One region of the Peribacillus sp. SIMBA_075 genome, then DNA from elsewhere that is predicted to be linked to it. Evidence: riboswitches for the same ligand, from Rfam matches in the RefSeq annotation. Region 1 holds a riboswitch; the other holds the start of a gene.

Region 1 (9,371 bases):
CAAATGGTGCCAAATGGTTTCAGGGCAGGATGATATGATGAAGAAAATGATGAATGAACGAGGTTTTACACTAATTGAGATGCTTATTGTTTTACTTGTAATATCCATTCTTTTGATTATAACAATCCCAAATATCACGAAGAATCAATCTACAATCCAGTCTAAAGGGTGTGAAGCATTCGTTAAGATGGCTCAAGCACAGGTTCAGGCATATGAGATCGACAATGCTAAATTGCCCGCAAGTATCGATGAATTGGAAAGTCAAGGCTATCTCAAACAGACATCTTGTCCTAATGGGAATGCTATTAGTTTGGATAACAAAGGAAAGGTAACGGTCGTTGAGTAGGAGAAAAGTGAATATACGGCATTCCAATGGGGGGTATACCCTGTCTGAAACCCTTATTGTCCTCGTTATTTTTATACTCCTGATTTCCATCAGCCCAAATTTATATCCAAGCTTCACAAAAGGGATGGAAATCAGGTTATTTCTTTCTCAATTCCATGAAGATCTTTTCTACGCACAACAGTATGCCATCAGTCATGAGAGCTTGATTTACCTCCATATTGATAATACCAATAAGTTTTATAGTGTTTCGTCATATAAGGAGGGAACTCTTCTAGAGAGAAGCATACCAGAGGATATACAGTTCTTAAGTGGAACATTAGGGTTCAGCTTTCATTTTAATCAGTATGGAAATGCTTCAAAAGCTGGAACGATGATGGTTGACACTTCAAAAGGAAAGTACAAATTGGTCCTCAATATCGGTAAAGGGAGGTTCAGGATTGAGAAATTGTAAGGGTTACGTCTACCTTGAGATTATTGCCGCATTTTCCATTTGTATTTTCGTGGTCCTTTCCATTTTACCGATTCTTGAAGAGTTGATGACACATCGTAAAAATATTGTCATAAGGACAGAAGCCCACCATTTATTATATGAAAGATTGACGGCGTTCATCGATGGGGAGATACAAGCTGTTGGACAGGATATCATTTACCGAAGAAAATCCTATGAATTGATATGGAGGGACCATGGGGATTTCCCTGGGATGATTGAAGGGTGTGTATGTTATGAAGATGAATCTGGTAAATATGAATCCATTTGTGATGCTGCGAAAAAATGATGGTTTTACGATGATCGAAATGCTTTTTTCTTTAATGATCTTAATGACGACGTCTCTTTTTGTATTAGAACTTTTTTCAACCATTCATACCCAGGTGAGGTCCATTGACAAGTTACATCCTAAAGAGTGGGAGGTCTTTACTATGCAAATGCAGCAGGAGGTCCGGAGTTCAATAGATCAGGATGTAATGGGAAATAAATTATATTTGCTTTCAGGTGAGCAATTATCATCCATTGAACAATATGAGGATAAGGTCCGAAGGCGAGTGAATGGTATGGGGCATGAGGTCATCTTGCAGAACATTTCGGAATTCCAGGTCGAGAAGGATGGCGGTGTCATTGTTTTAAATATAACGGATAAAGCAGGGACTACTTTCAGTCGAAGATTTCATCCTTTCTTTAAAAATGTGAAGAAAGTCGATGAATAATCAAAAAGGAGTCGTTTTCCCGATGGTAATGATTGTAGCAAGTGTTTTCATCATGTTGACGATATTGATGATCGATCAATTTATCCTCGATAAAAGGTTTTATAAAGAAGTGGAAGAATCGCTTGTGGCCGACCATCTTGTACATCTCGCCGTTAAGGATGTGACGGAAGAGCTGGGGGAAGTGATCCTGGACATCATTCAGGGGGAAATCTCATACCCAAATGGTGTGGTGAAGTATTCCTTAACGAAGCAAGACGGTCCTTACGTCTATCTCGAATTTTCTTCCACAACTAAAAATGGCCGCGTTGGCAGGGTCATCATTCAATATGATAAAGAAGCGGGGAGAGTGATAGAATGGATAGAAAAGCAGGCTATGTAATACTCAAAGATCAACTCTCTTTTTAAAACGCTGACCCATTTTCAACGATTTACGTGTTTAACGAACAAGAGAAGGATTAAAAGAAGCGCTAGCCGGGCATACTTTGCATAGGGTGATTTTAAATGTCTACAAACGCTTATATTAAATATCTGACGCAACAGCTTGTCGAGTATTTTAATCTGACCAAAAAAGAACGAAAAGAAAAGCGCCGTCATAGAAAAGAGGATAAAAATCATGGTATATCCCATTGGTTTGGCATTGTCCCTTTTGCTTTGTCGATGTTCGTAAGGAAAAATATCAAAAAATAAAACAGATGTCCTAAACTTAGGACATCTGTTTTTTTAAGTATGGTTTTTACTATCCCAACGCCCTATCTGAAAGGTAAAACAAACCTCCGTTGATGATGGATATTCGGATGTTCGGTTCGTATTGAGCTTTTAAGGCTTCTTTTTCGGTAAAATAACTCTCACTTTTTTCGTCCATGTCCTTGTAAAAATGCTCCAATAAGTTCAAGTCATTCTGCCAGCGCAGCATGGCTTCTTCCGCCCAAGAATGGTCATCATCCTCGAAGCTCCTTCTAATGTATGTATCCAGTCTTGCCAATCCACTCTTCGGCATGATGAGCGGTGAAAGCGTAAACGAGTAATCCGGTATTTTTGGGGTGACCTTAACCGGTAAAACCCGATGGTGAAATCCTTCCATGATTTCTCCTGAAATTAAATTCAATCCGATGGACATAAAAGTATCTTTTTTACGATCGCATTGGTAGGATATTTTCACATTCAGGGTAAGCCATGGGAACAATGGATTATTCCCGCCCATTGATGGAGGAGTATCTTCAAAAAGTCTAGTATACCCTGCCAGCTTTTTTGTTGATTGAATAATCTGATGGAGCCGAGGGGAGCCAAAATGAATCATTTCTCCCTTTAGGTCGGGTGGGGCTTGTTCTGGATCGGTAATGAAAGTCATCTGGGCTGGGTTCGGAATGCCACCCGTTTTTTCCAGGTAGTGCCAATAAAAGGGCCGGTTCATTAATTCTTTATCCATTTCTATCGTTAGTTGAACTGTAAGGTGGGTTGGTTTATTATCCAGTATTTCACATTCATTGGCTTTAAAGTAAGTTATTAAAAAATCATGAATTTCCTGTTGCTGCATGAACCTCACCTTCCTTCATGGATTGAGCGAATTGGATCATCGATGAAAAATTATCCATCTTGATTTTCATTTCGCCCTCTGTTTTGGACTCGCCGACCACATCAATTAAATATTCTTCAATGTTGTTAATATCCAGTTTGGTTAGAATATCATCCAATTCACCAATTACTTTTTCAAATAAATTAATTTTTTCGTATAGTAACTTTAGAATATGTTCTTCAACAGTATTTTTCGTGGCAAAGTTATAAATCCTGACATCCTCTTCCTGTCCAAGGCGGTGAATCCGCCCAATTCTTTGTTCAAGCCTCATGGGGTTCCATGGCAGGTCAAAATTAATCAAGTGATGGCAGAACTGAAGGTTTATCCCTTCCCCGCCAGCTTCTGTTGCAATTAATACCTGAATTTTCTTTTGGAATAATTCTCGCATCCAGTCTTTCTTTCCACGTTTAAATCCGCCTCGGAATGGGACTGAAGAAATTCCATTCTGTTGAAGGTACCATTGTAGATAAAGCTGAGTCGCTCGGTATTCTGTAAAGATAATCACTTTGTCATCAATTTTCTTGATCAATTCCAAAGCTTTTTCAGCCTTTGAATTCTGAACCGTTTCATTCACTTTTGTAAATAAATCATCAAGCTTTGCCAAAAAGTCAGGGGTAGGCTGGTCGTATTTGGCTTTCATGTTTTTTAAAGTATAAAAGACCGCCTCTCTGCTGCTGCAGGCTTCTCTTTGGAGAGTGAGAGCTGAAAAGGCGCTTCCTTTTGTTCCATCAGAAATAGGTTTGAATTTTGAAACTGCATCGTACAATGCCTGCTCGGTTGGAGAAAATTCAATGGTGATGGTTTCCACATGCCTTTTTGTCCATTCAATACCAGTATCGGCCCGCCGGTTTCGAATCATCACAGTGTTGACCAATTCCTTTAGGTGTTCATCTTCAATTATGTTCCGTCCTTTCCCTTTATATTTTTCCGAAAAGAGTGAGGCATTTCCCAAGTGGCCTGGTTTCAATAACGAAACGAGGTGAAAAATTTCCTCGACTTTATTTTGAATGGGAGTAGCTGTCAGGAGTAAACAAAATTTCTTTTTCAGATTTTGGACGAATTCATAGTTCTTCGTCTTATTATTTTTAAGTTTATGAGCTTCATCAATGATGATGAAGTCATATTCCTGATTGAAAATGATATCACGATGTGGAGCGCGTTTCGCTGTATCAATGGATGAAATGACCACATCACAGGAGTCCCATACATAACTTTTTCTCTGAACGACTGCCGGAATATGAAACTTCGTATTCAATTCAAAAGCCCATTGTGTTACAAGGGAAGCTGGTACAAGGATCAATACCTTCTTTACAAGGCCTCTGATCATATACTCCTTTAGGATCAAGCCGGCTTCAATTGTTTTTCCGAGACCTACTTCATCTGCTAAAATGGCCTTTCCATTCATCTTTTCCACCACTTGCTTTGCAGCTTCCAATTGATGGGGAAGCGGGGTTAACTGAGGAAGGTGCTTGGGTGCCTGTAAACCTTCAAAATCAGGAATGATGAGATTTTCCTCCATTTTAACCGCCAACTTATAAAGCTCCCAATTTCCCCATGGACCATCATTTTCCACCTTTTGTAAAAACTCGTCATTCCATTCAGAATTGAAGGATATATTGATTTTCATAGAAATAACTCCCTCTTAAATCATAAATTCCTTAATATAAGGTCAAAAACCGAACATTTCATATGTGAAGTAAGAAAAATATTTCTCTTCAAAAGATATTGCAGAGATAAGTTTCTTAGGGTAGGATATAAGTATATTTAGAAAATTCCAATTTCCAAACGCTAAAAAGAATTTTTGTATCGATTTGCAATTCGCGTTTTCTTAGTATGGGCTATAGGTACCTGCTTTATCCAAGATTACCGAAGGAGATCATTTAAACGTTTTTCTGGAGTTTTTGGAGATTTGGCAGAGAATGCATTCTATGATGCTCAAAGGTTTTACTAATGGGTGGGGCTTATTCGCTTAATTTCATTGGTAGACCATAATATGCGGGTGAAGATAAGGGGAGAGACTACGGATGTAGCGCCGAAGGAGCAAACTTAGCAGTGAATCTCTCAGGCAAAAGAACTCTTATTGGACGCAACTCTGGAGAGCGCCGCCCGTTTGGGACGGCCACCAAAGGGGAAAACCTATTATATAGGTAAACTTTCAGGTTTCAGGACAGAGAAAAAGCTCAAACGGGCTTTCTCTGTCCTTTTTTGTGCTTTTTTTACATCATGAATCAGAATATCTGATGCGTAAGGACAAAAAGCTTTGATAATGAAGCCAATTTAATTTTAAAAAATCTGAGGGGGGTCATTTTTTGACCAATTTAAAAAGAACACCACTATTTGAGGTTTATCGTGAATACGGAGGGAAAACGATTGATTTTGGCGGCTGGGAACTTCCTGTCCAATTTTCGGGTATAAAGGACGAACATGAAGCCGTACGTACAAAAGCGGGTCTGTTCGATGTATCGCATATGGGGGAAGTTGATGTTAAGGGTCCTGGGAGCCTTTCCTTTTTACAGAAGATGCTGACTAATGATATATCAAAGCTGCAAACGGGCGGTGCCCAATATTCGGCCATGTGTTATGAAAACGGCGGGACGGTTGATGATCTCATCGTTTATAAAAGGGCGGAAGACGACTATCTGCTCGTGGTCAATGCAGCGAATACAGAAAAAGATTTCGATTGGCTGCAAGCTAATCTAACGGAAGATGCCCAGATTACGAATGTATCGAGTGACTATATACAGCTAGCACTTCAAGGACCATCTGCAGAGAAGATATTGCAAAAACTTTCAGAAAATACTGCCTTAAGTGAAATTGGATTTTTCAAGTTCAAGGAGAATGTCATGATAAATGGTATCTCCACATTGGTATCCCGTACTGGATATACTGGTGAAGATGGTTTTGAAATATATAGCGACAGTGAAAACGGCCCTGCCCTTTGGAAGGCGATAATGGATGCCGGAAAGGAAGAAGGGATACAGCCGATTGGTTTAGGTGCTCGTGATACCCTGCGTTTTGAAGCGAAACTGCCGCTGTATGGGCAGGAGCTTTCAGCGGACATTACTCCAATAGAAGCCGGGATTGGTTTTGCGGTAAAAGTGGATAAGGAAGCCGATTTTTTCGGGAAAGCCGTTCTTGCTGAACAAAAGGAGAAAGGGGCACCCCGGAAGCTTGTGGGAATTGAAATGATTGACCGTGGCATTCCTCGTCATGGGTATAAGGTCTACAGCGGGGACAAAGTCATTGGGGAGGTCACGACTGGTACCCAATCACCAACGTTGAAGAAAAACGTAGGATTGGTACTTATCGATAAGGAATATTCGGTGCTGGATGCGGAAATTGAAGTGGAAATCCGTTCCAAACGTTTGAAAGCCGTTATAATACAAACACCTTTTTATAAAAAACCACGTAAATAGAGGGGAATGGTCATTAGATGAAACATCGTTATTTACCCATGACAGAGCAAGATAAACAAGAAATGCTGGAAGTTATAGGGGTACCTGCTGTTGAAGAACTTTTCAATGATATCCCTGAAAGTGTTCGCTTTCAAGGAGAATACGATATCAAACCTGCTAAATCGGAACCTGCATTAATGAAAGAATTATCAAGGCTTGCTGCCAAGAATGCGGATCTTAAAAACTATGCTTCCTTCCTTGGTGCGGGTGTCTATGACCATTATGCACCGGTCATCGTCGATCACGTTCTTTCCCGTTCTGAATTTTATACGGCTTATACTCCCTATCAGCCCGAAATTTCACAGGGTGAGCTGCAGGCCATCTTTGAATATCAAACGATGATTTGTGAGTTGACGGGTATGGACGTAGCTAACTCCTCCATGTATGACGGCGGGACTTCGCTGGCTGAGGCGGCCATGCTTGCTTCAGGTCAGACTCGGCGCAAGAAGATTCTCATTTCAGGAGCAGTTCATCCTGAATCAAGAGAAGTTGTGAAGACATATGCGAAAGGGCAACGCGTGGAAGTGATTGAAATTCCTTATAAAGACGGTGTGACGGACATGGCTGCTTTAAAGGAATTAATGAATGATGACATTGCAGGAGTGATTGTGCAATATCCGAATTTTTTTGGACGGATAGAGCCATTGAAAGAAATGGAAGAAATCATTCATGGCGCCAAGTCCATGTTTATCGTTTCCAGTAATCCGCTTGCACTGGGGGCTTTGACACCCCCAGGTTCACTCGGTGCAGATATCGTAACGGGAGATGCTCAGCCATTCGGCATTCCAGCGGCATTCGGGGGACCTCACTGTGGATATTTTGCCGTTACTAATAAACTTGTTCGGAAAGTTCCGGGCCGGCTCGTCGGTCAAACGGTGGATGAAAATGGAAAAAGGGGCTTTGTGTTGACGCTTCAAGCTCGTGAACAGCACATTCGCCGTGATAAGGCCACATCCAACATTTGTTCCAATCAAGCGTTGAATGCCTTGGCAGCTTCTGTTGCAATGACGGCGCTTGGGAAAAAGGGTGTCAAAGAAATGGCCGTGCAAAATATTCAAAAAGCACACTATGCGAAAAAAGCTATAAAGGCAAAAGGGATAGAAGTGATGTTCGACGGTCCTTCGTTCAATGAATTTGTCATTAAACTGCCTGCTTCGTTTTCAGAAATCAATAAAAACCTTTTTGAAAAAGGGATGATTGGCGGCTTCGATTTAGGGACGGTTTATCCTGAGCTGAAAGACCATATGCTGGTTGCGGTAACGGAACTTAGAACAAAAGAAGAAATCGATGCACTTGCGCAGGAATTGGGGGATCAACATGAATAATCAAGATCAATCACTCATTTTTGAAATCAGCACTTCCGGTCGAATCGGGTACAGTCTGCCAGAAATGGATGTTGCAACTATTCCGCTCGAAGAAATTCTTCCTGCCGACTACATCCGTGAAGAAGAGGCAGAGCTTCCTGAGGTGTCCGAACTGGATATCATGCGTCACTATACAGCACTTTCCAAACGGAATCATGGGGTGGATTCGGGTTTTTATCCGCTGGGTTCATGCACGATGAAATATAATCCGAAAATAAATGAAAATGTGGCACGCTATAACGGTTTCGCCCATATCCATCCATATCAAGACCCGACTACAGTCCAGGGAGCCTTGGAACTATTATTTGATTTGCAGGAACATTTAACGGAAATCACAGGAATGGATCTAGTGACATTACAACCTGCAGCAGGTGCACACGGTGAATGGACAGGGTTGATGATGATTCGCGCTTTTCACGAAGCGAATGGCGATACAGAACGGACGAAAGTGATCGTACCTGATTCTGCACACGGTACGAATCCTGCATCTGCAACTGTTGCCGGACTTGAAACGATTACAGTGAAGTCCGATGAAAATGGGTTAGTCGACCTTGAAGATTTAAAGCGTGTTGTCGGACCGGATACGGCGGCCTTGATGCTGACGAACCCCAATACATTGGGATTGTTTGAAGAGAACATTTTGGAAATGGCACAACTTGTCCATGATGCAGGTGGGAAGCTTTACTATGACGGAGCCAATCTGAATGCAGTCCTATCAAAAGCACGCCCGGGTGATATGGGCTTTGATGTGGTTCACTTAAATCTCCATAAAACATTCACAGGTCCGCATGGCGGCGGCGGTCCGGGTTCCGGCCCTGTAGGGGTAAAGTCGGATTTGATTCCCTACTTGCCTAAACCGCTTGTTGTAAAACAAGATGAGCAATTCGTTCTTGATTATGACCGCCCGCAATCCATTGGCAGGGTAAAACCATACTATGGGAACTTCGGGATAAATGTTAGAGCTTATACGTACATTCGTTCAATGGGTCCTGATGGCCTTAAAGCCGTCACAGAGAATGCGGTCATCAATGCCAATTATATGATGCGTAGGTTGGAACCATTTTTTGACTTACCATATAATCGTCATTGTAAGCATGAATTCGTATTAAGCGGACGCAGGCAAAAGAAATTAGGGGTAAGGACCCTCGATATAGCAAAAAGATTGCTGGATTTCGGGTATCATCCTCCAACCATTTACTTCCCGTTGAACGTGGAAGAAGGAATGATGATAGAACCGACTGAAACCGAGTCAAAAGAAACGCTGGATGCATTCATCGATGCAATGATCCAGATTGCCAAGGAAGCGGAAGAAACCCCGGAAATCGTTCAGGAAGCTCCGCATACAACCGTTATTAAGCGGCTTGATGAAACTCTTGCTGCAAGAAAACCTATTCTGCGCTATCAAGCATAGACTGATAGCTTACACGAAA
Region 2 (9,371 bases), on a different contig from region 1:
TTGCAGTGGCAGCCAGAAATTATGCAGTTGAATTTGCTAAAACCTATTCTCCCAATAGCTTACCAGGACCAATTAGGGACCTTCCGAATGTTCAACGGATAATTGGAGAGATGGAACTGGAATTGAGCGAAGCACACCATTTCCTTTACTCTGTCGCAGAGAAATGGGAGCAGCACCCTGAAGATCGTGATGAATTATCGAAACAATTGGGTGCTGTCAAGCTATCGGTAGTCAACAAATCGATTTCGATTGTCGATAAGGCGATGCGAGTAGTCGGAGCCAAAAGTTTACAACGGAAAAATCCCTTGCAACGCTACTATAGGGATGTACGTGCAGGCCTTCATAATCCTCCGATGGATGATGCGACAATTACGATGCTCGCAAAATCCGCTCTTTATTAAGTGAGTATTCGGATATTCCTTATTTGCACTGAAATGACTTCGTCGTTTCAGTTTTTTCCTGTTTATTTACTAACTCTTAATCAACCGTTTATTTGTTCTGGTACCTCCATGCTTTAGCTATCTCTTTTTAATTCCAACCTGAAATTTTTACTAGCTTATCATTCTCTATCTTGTTATGATTTATATACCTTTTTAAATCTTCGGAAAATATCGAAAGTTCGGTGTGAAAATGAATCTGTTAACAAAAGATTTACTGATTAACTTTTTAATTATCCTTTTTCCGCTCTTTTTATTGCAAATGAGCTATCTAGTAAAGTACGTGTACCGTTTAGATGCATTAAAAGGATCGTTCTTAACCATTTTTCCTATTCTTTCACTTGTTCTATGCATGCTATTCCCAGTGGTCATAGAAGAGGATTTTGTTTGGGATCTTCGATGGATCCCTTTTCTTTTAGGCGGTTTATATGGAGGCTATAGGTTAGGTATCATATTAATAGTCATCACTCTTTTTATCCGTTATATAACAGGGGGGGAAAATGGATTTTATGTATCATGCATCTCTTTTCCGCTAATGGGAGTTTCCCTGTTTTTTATATCTAAATACTATTTAAAAATGTCTGTCAGTAAAAAAATCCTCATCGGCATATCCTTAATCTTTATTGTTCACACTCTCACACAGTTTATTTCAACACAAATATTTGAACTTACTATTGGCATTAGTCTTTGGAAACAATATTTCACCATCCAAGTCATAGGAATCGTTGTTGTAATTTTATTATGGGAAGTCATCCTGACTAATTTTCAGGTTCTCGAGAAATTAGTGAAAGCGGAAAAATTGCAAATCGTTAGTCATCTGGCTGCAAGCATATCTCATGAAGTCAGAAACCCCCTTACAGTTACTAGGGGATATATACAAATGTTAAGCGAAGACGTTTCTTCACATACAAAGGTCCAGTATGCAAATATTGCGCTGAATGAATTAGATCGGGCCACGGATGTCATTAATGATTATTTGACATTTGCTGCCGTAAGCCCTGAAAACAAGGAACGATTAAGGGTATCCGAGGAAATTCAGCATGTCGTCAACCGCATAAAACCCTTGGCTAACGATAATGGAACTGGATTGAAGTTGTCCTTATTTGAAGAAGAAGCATATTATATAATGGGGGAAAAGAAGAAATTTCAACAGTGCCTGTTCAATATATTAAAGAATGGCTTAGAATCGATGCAAGATGATGGCGAAATATACATACATTTAATTCCCGACGCAACCAACATCCAAATTATGATTCAAGATCAAGGAATTGGAATGACACAGGAACAAATATACCGTCTAGGTGAGCCTTACTTTACGACAAAAAATAAAGGAACGGGATTAGGCCTAATGGTTTCATATAGCGTCATCAAAAGCATGGATGGAACGATACATGTGTCAAGTGTTCAAGGGAAAGGCACATGTTTCTCCATTAATCTGCCCATTCATAGATTTGAGCCTATTTGAGTATAGTGTAAATTGACGGTTTTATTCTCATACATTACAATTTATTTAATTGCCAATTATTATGAAATATTCAATGATGCATTTGATACCTAAGGGAGATGATTGAATGAAATCGCTTACAGACGGACAAATCATTTGGGAACCGACAAAAGAACAAATCGAGCACACGGTATTGACTCAATATGTGAAATGGTTAAAAGAAAAGAAAGGTTTATCATTTCATGATTATCATGAATTATGGAAATGGTCGGTTGATGAACTGGAGGAATTTTGGGCTTCAATTTGGGATTATTGTGATGTAAAAGCCGCCAGGAAATATGACAGGGTTTTAGCGGAGCAAGCCATGCCAGGCGCGAAATGGTTCGAAGGGGCAAGGCTTAATTATGCTGAAAATGCATTATTGAATGCTCAAGAAGAAAAAACGGCGATTTTTTTTCGTTCCGAACATATCAGGCAGCAAGAGATTAGCTGGAAAGAGCTGAAAGAAAAAGTGGCTTCTGTCGCCCATTCATTAAGGGAACTTGGTGTGAAACCGGGTGACCGTGTTGTTGCCTATATGCCAAATATACCTGAAGCGGTCATAGCTTTCTTGGCAACAGTAAGTATAGGTGGCATTTGGTCCAGTTGTTCTCCTGACTTTGGTGCAAGAAGCGTCATTGATCGTTTTAAACAGATTGAACCGGTTTTATTACTGGCGGTTGATGGGTATCAGTACAACGGAAAAGTATATGATAAAACATCCGTTGTTTCACAGCTTAAACAGGAATTGGGCACTGTTAAGCATACCGTGTTGGTTCCTTACATAGAAAAAAAGGTTGTGGAAGTGAATCTGGCAAATACAATCCCTTGGGAAGACCTATTAAAAGAAACGGCGGAATTATCTTTTGAAAGTGTTCCGTTCGATCATCCGCTTTGGATTCTCTATTCATCAGGTACAACCGGAATGCCAAAACCAATTGTACAAGGGCATGGCGGTATATTATTGGAGCATTTTAAATCAACAAGATTGCATCAAGGCATGACTTCCGAGGATACGGTATTCTGGTTTACGACGACAGGCTGGATGATGTGGAATCTACTAATGGGAGGTTTGCTTAATGAAGGGACGATTGTTCTTTATGACGGCAGCCCTGCCTTTCCGAATATGGATGCCCTTTGGGAATTGGCTGAAGACACAGGCATGACTTTCTTTGGAACAAGTGCACCTTTCCTTACGAATTCCATGAAGTTAGGAATCAAGCCAATGGGAAGATATGATTTAACAAAATTGAAGGCTCTTTTTTCAACTGGGGCTCCATTGTCAGGTGACGGATACAAATGGGTGTATGAGAATGTCAAGAAAGATATATGGCTCAGTTCATCTAGTGGCGGAACCGATGTTTGTGCCGGATTTGTAGGTGGTGTTCCAACATTACCTGTAAGAATCGGGGAGATACAAGGAAGGGCATTAGGTGTTCGTGCAGAAGCCTTTGATGAACAAGGTCAATCATTGATTAATGAAGTCGGTGAATTGGTCATTACTAAACCGATGCCGTCCATGCCGCTTTACTTCTGGAATGATCAAGACGGGTCAAGATATTACGAGAGTTATTTCGATACGTATCCTGGAATATGGAAACATGGAGATTGGATAAAGATCGACGACAAGGGCAGCTGCGTCATTTATGGACGTTCCGACTCGACCATTAACCGTTCTGGTGTACGGATGGGGACTAGCGATATCTACCGCGTCGTCGAAGCGATCGATGAAGTTATGGAAAGCCTTGCCATTGATAGAGAAGTGCTTGGCCGCGGTTCTTCCTTGCTGCTGTTCGTCGTCCTTAAGCCTGGTAAAATCCTGGATGCAGCATTGACATCGAAAATCAATGAACAAATCCGAGGACATGTGTCCCCTCGTTTTATCCCAGACCAGATCCATGTCGTTGAACAAATACCTAAAACCTTGAACGGAAAGAAAATGGAAGTACCGATACGCAAAGTGTTGCTAGGTTTCGAGTTTGATAAAGTGGTGAATGCAGACTCCATGGGAAATCCAGAATCGCTTCAGTTTTTCAAAGAATTAGCTCTCGAGTTGAATGAGAAAAAAATATTCTGACATCCCAGGCGGAGCAAAAAGCTCCGTCTTTTTTATAAGACTTTATGAGTTTATTCTCATAAGGTCTTTTTTTGTTTCTGGAGGTGATAAATTTCTAAATATAAAGGGAAAGACCAAGTTCAGCATATAGAAATTGCTAGAGATATTGCTGAAAGTTTCCATCATAACTATGGGGGAACATTCCTATTACTAGAGTACAAAATACAAGAAGAGACTGCTGTATTACCTGGATTAGATAGTCGGAAAATGAGTAAAAGGTATTATAATATAATTCCATCCATTGAAGAGCCAAAAAGTTACAAAAACTCATAAATAAAATCAAAACTAATTCATTACCAAAAGAAACACCAAAAGATCCCGATACATCTATTATATTCACATCTTATACTGAAACTGAAAAGATAAAAGAGCAAAATTTACAAGGAATTGGCTGAGGTGAAGCCAAAAAAGAATTGTTTAATGTAATGAATAGATTTAATGAAGTATCGCGCGAGAAATATAATGAATTAATGTCTTCTCCAAAAACTCTGGATAAAAATTTAAAAGAATGAACAGATAAAGCAATAGAAATTAGTGTACCATTCTTAAAAGACATTAGAAGTAAGATTGGTATCAGGTGAGAAATTTGACTTATAAGGTATTTTGGACAAATGTACTAAACTAGCGGTAGCTTTTCTTTATAAGGGGAAAGCTTATAAAAAGGCAGGTTAGTGAAACTTCCCTGAGTAATTGATAAACTTAAAACACATTTGAACTAAAGTTTACTCATTATGGAGAGCAGGGATAGATCATCTTCACTTTTATTTATTTGGAAGAGACACTGGAATAATCAAATTTACCTTAGAGATATTCAGATGCTTTTAAAAAAACTATTATCAATTAAAGGTTAAATTATCTAAAACATTCATTCTTGACATATGATCTTATCCTGAAAAAAAGACAAGTTGGTCGTGGATTTTATTCATTCCAATCAGGTATGTTATCACTTGGTTATTAGTAGCCGTGCTTGCGATGATTCGTGTTGAAGAGTAAAAATTACAAAATTTGGACTTGGAATTTAATATTATCTATTATCTATTATCTTTTTGGTGCCAAAAGATGCCGGTAAAACATCTAATGCTTCTAAAAAATCACCGCTGGTAGTAAGCGGAACCCTATTGCAGAATAATTAGCAGTTGGAAATGTAAAACGCTACATATAGTGGCGTTTTCAAAAAATAATGAAGGAATGAAGAGATTATGAGAAGTGAATTAATGGAAATTCTAGAATCCCGTAAAGAGGAAATGATTAAAATTCGTAGGCACCTACACGAAAATCCTGAGCTTTCTTTTAAAGAAGAAAAGACAGCTCAATATATTATTGATTTTTATAAAGAAAAGGACGTAGAAGTTCAATCTAATGTAGGTAATGGATACGGAGTTATCGTGACCATTAAAGGTGGAAAGCCTGGAAAAAACATCGGTCTTCGAGCTGATTTTGATGCACTTCCAATCGTTGAAGAAACGAATATAGCCTTTAAATCAAAAAATGAAGGCGTTATGCATGCGTGTGGTCATGATGGACATACTGCCTACTTATTAGTCTTAGCCGATTGCCTCATTCAATTAAAAGATGAAATTCCAGGTACAATCAAAATTATTCATCAGCATGCGGAGGAAGTTCCGCCAGGCGGGGCAAAGAGTATTGTAGAATCCGGGGTGCTTGACGATTTAGATAATATATTTGGCATCCATCTGCTGCCAATGGACGAAGCAGGAGTTGTTGGTTATCATGCTGGATATTCTTTTAACGGCAGGGCTTATTTGAAATTAAAAGTTCAAGGTAGAGGTGGACACGGTTCTTCACCACATCTAGCGAATGATGCCATTGTCGCTGGTGCTCATTTTGTTACCGCTGCTCAAACGATTATTAGCCGTCGATTAAGTCCTTTTGATATTGGTGTGATTACGATTGGATCTTTTGATGGAAAAGGAACATTTAATATAATTAAAGACAGCGTAGAGCTTGAAGGCGATATTCGTTATATGACTGTTGAAACAAGAGATAAAATTGAAAAAGAAGTTAAACGTCTTGTAAAAGGACTTGAAGAAGAATTTGGTGTAACATGTGATCTAACTTATACGAATGACTATCCACCTTTATATAATGATCCTGAATTAACAGGAAAGGTTGCCGAGTCACTTAAGAATGCAAATGATAAAGATATTAAAGAAGTAAAGGAATTTCCAGCAATGCCGCCATCTGAAGACTTTGCTTACTATGCTGAAAAAATTCCTTCCTGCTTCTTTTACATTGCTTGTACACCTAAAGGAGTAGAAAAACCTTATTTTAATCATAATCCTAAATTTGATATCGATGAAGATGCCCTTCTCGTGGCAGCAAAAGCAGTAGGATATGTTGTTTGTGGTTATTATGAGTTAGATTAGGAAAAAGAATAGAATATTTGTAAGACGTGGTACAGATGATGACATGCTTTGCTGTATTAGATAATTCTATTGATAATAAGCAACTGATACCGAGAAAGGCTAAAGAATGGGTTGTAGCTGATAGTCGGATCTCTCCGTGTGAAGGGAAACTTTCATGCATGGTGGATGGAGTGGCTAACGGGAAAAGGCAATGATAACTTCGAATTTTCACCTATTTTTATGAATGGGAATACAAATAAATCATCCCCTTTTATAAAAGAATGCTTCAATTGAATTTCTATAAGGGCGTGTTTTGATAAATCTAAACACGCCCTTATAATCTGTTATTTTATCAGGGTAAGGCATAGATTTGATCATACTTTATAGACATGTTTTAAAAGGTGCCTGCTAACCAAATTAAAGTCCCATTTTGACGCTGGTAAACAGTAATGGAAAATCGTTTTGTGAACACGTCAAGTATTGTAGAATAATTATTTACCTTTGGGTTTTTTGGCCGAAAAGATAGATGTGGTTCAATACCAAAAGTTATAGTTTCAGCTCCTAAATACTTGGTCTTTTCTTTTTAATCTGGACAAAACTGTAAACTATACTACTTAGGAGTATTCATTAACTCCCTTTCATGCGAAATTCCAAATAAAGGATTCTTAAATCCTCCTTTTTTGTATTTGGTTCGAATACATAATGATTTAACAAAGAAAGTGAAAATAAATACGTGATGATAAATATAAACCTTATTGATCTAAATTATGTTATTCTATTTCTGTTTACAACAGTCCGTCTGCAAAACTGAAATGGGGGTAAGAGGTAAATGGATAAGGAAAAGGAAATCAAACTAAAGAAACCAAAGAAGTCGTGGGTATGGGTTCTAGCAATTATCATCATTGCTAATATAGCAGGTGGTGGGGGCAAAGAGGAAGTTGCAAAAGAGAAAGCTTCTGCAACTACTGCTGAACTTAGGGAGGAAGCTTCTAACCAATCTTTACTGCTGCAAGCATTCTCGCGTGTCGCGAATTTTCTCTTTTTCCATACATCAATTATGTTAAAACTATAGACTTATGTAATTTCCTATCTTGAAAATTTAGCCTTATAGTCAATCGGAAAAATGTAAAAATGTTTCGCTTATACATAAGCTTGTTTGGATTCCTTGCAAATGGAAAAGCAGCTAATAAGTTTGATTTTTCGTAGCTAATAACTTCTAAAATATATACTGTTCATAAAGTTGAAAATTGTCTGTGGTGAAATTTCAGAAAATAAAGTTTTTTCAGATAAGCGTTGAAATGTCCATTAAAAACCGATAGTATACAACTATTAAAACAACTTTATATCAGCGGATGATGATTGTGGGAGAGACTAAACATTGTTTAGCACCGAAGGAGCAAACCCTAAAAAGCAGGGGACTAATCTCTCAGGTAAAAGGACTACAATAGGACGCGTCTCTGAAGAGAGCCATAGGCCACCGAAGGAGTTAAACTCTCAGGTAAAAGGACAGAGGAAGGTAGGAAAATCCCTATCTTTCCTCTGTCCTTTTTTTATTAGGAAAGATAAAAAGAAAGGAGGTGCATTAAGGTCTGTGATAAATGAGTCTATCTTTTGATTTGTACAATTAACGCTATATTTTCAAAAAGGTTGGTAGATCTATTTCACTATATCTAGTACCTATCCAAGAAAGCGCTTACAGTGGTGGACAGTTTCCCAGTACGCTAATAATTCACACTCATTGAAAGACAGACTCTTTATTGGGAAAAAATCCAAGTATCCTATAAAAGTAGAAAGTGGGAATTCGTATGCAGGAACAAAAGTTAGATAGAGGGCTAAAAAACAGGCACGTACAACTCATCGCTATTGGTGGGGCAATCGGAACGGGATTATTTCTTGGAGCAGGAAAATCTATTCATTTAGCCGGGCCATCCATTTTAATTGCTTACATGATTACAGGCGTCATTTGCTTTTTAATCATGCGCGCACTTGGAGAACTACTCTTATCTAATTTGCACTATCACTCCTTTGTCGACTTTGTAAGAGACTATTTAGGTAATATGGCGGCATTTGTAACCGGCTGGACCTACTGGTTTTGCTGGATTTCAATCGCAATGGCCGACTTAACAGCAGTTGGTCTTTATACTCAATACTGGTTTCCCTCTGTACCACAGTGGATGCCAGGATTAATTGCACTTGTCATTCTGCTATTTATGAATCTTGCAACGGTAAAACTTTTTGGCGAAATGGAGTTCTGGTTCGCATTAATTAAAGTCATAGCTATTCTAGCACTAATTGTTATCGGTATTTTCATGATTATTAAAGGCTTTTCCACTGATTCAGGTTCAGCAAGTTTCACGAATCTATGGAGTCACGAAGGTATCTTCCCAAATGGAATAAATGGTTTTATCCTCTCATTCCAGATGGTAGTGTTTGCGTTTGTTGGCATTGAACTTGTAGGACTAACAGCAGGTGAAACAGAGGATCCAGAAAAAGTTATCCCCAAAGCGATCAATAATATTCCTATTCGGATTATAATTTTCTACATTGGCGCACTTATTGTCATTATGAGTGTTTATCCGTGGAACGCAATCATCCCAACGGAAAGCCCATTCGTCCAAGTATTTGTGGCTGTAGGTATCGCTGGAGCTGCTGGTATCATCAATTTTGTCGTCTTAACATCGGCGGCTTCGGCATGTAACAGTGCAATCTTCAGTACAAGCCGGATGGTATACTCACTTGCCAAAGATAAAAATGCACCTGTACCGTTTGCAAAACTTAATGACCGTAAAGTACCTTCCAATGCATTGGTCTTTTCAACGGTTGTCATTTTAATTTCCGTTGTTTTGAATTATTTAATGCCTGAAGGAGTATTTACCTTGATTACAAGTATTTCTACAGTATGTTTCATTTTTATTTGGGGAATTACAGTCATCAGCCATTTGAAATATCGTAAAACAAGACCAGATCTA

Evidence for each region. A riboswitch is a leader RNA that binds a small molecule or an ion and turns the genes downstream of it on or off. The one in region 1 is predicted to bind glycine.
Region 2: it holds a riboswitch for glycine, as region 1 does, so the genes downstream of both, SB775_RS07435 (amino acid permease) here and gcvT (glycine cleavage system aminomethyltransferase GcvT) in region 1, are expected to answer to the same signal.

The regions. Positions count from the first base shown of each region.
Region 1 is NZ_JAWRYN010000002.1:29,027-38,397, forward strand. Features, by position in the region: gene comGC (competence type IV pilus major pilin ComGC) at 38-346, shown strand; gene comGD (competence type IV pilus minor pilin ComGD) at 354-797, shown strand; gene SB775_RS01875 (hypothetical protein) at 784-1,122, shown strand; gene comGF (competence type IV pilus minor pilin ComGF) at 1,070-1,549, shown strand; gene comGG (competence type IV pilus minor pilin ComGG) at 1,542-1,928, shown strand; gene SB775_RS01890 (YqzE family protein) at 2,051-2,236, shown strand; gene SB775_RS01895 (YqhG family protein) at 2,286-3,083, opposite strand; gene SB775_RS01900 (DEAD/DEAH box helicase) at 3,061-4,749, opposite strand; glycine riboswitch at 5,122-5,209, shown strand; glycine riboswitch at 5,213-5,295, shown strand; gene gcvT (glycine cleavage system aminomethyltransferase GcvT) at 5,432-6,538, shown strand; gene gcvPA (aminomethyl-transferring glycine dehydrogenase subunit GcvPA) at 6,556-7,902, shown strand; gene gcvPB (aminomethyl-transferring glycine dehydrogenase subunit GcvPB) at 7,895-9,352, shown strand.
Region 2 is NZ_JAWRYN010000006.1:111,426-120,796, forward strand. Features, by position in the region: gene SB775_RS07405 (acyl-CoA dehydrogenase family protein) at 1-401, shown strand, start outside; gene SB775_RS07410 (ATP-binding protein) at 631-1,902, shown strand; gene SB775_RS07415 (acetoacetate--CoA ligase) at 2,009-3,997, shown strand; gene SB775_RS07420 (hypothetical protein) at 4,142-4,309, shown strand; gene SB775_RS07425 (amidohydrolase) at 5,236-6,423, shown strand; gene SB775_RS07430 (hypothetical protein) at 7,232-7,474, shown strand; glycine riboswitch at 7,755-7,854, shown strand; glycine riboswitch at 7,858-7,914, shown strand; gene SB775_RS07435 (amino acid permease) at 8,208-9,371, shown strand, end outside.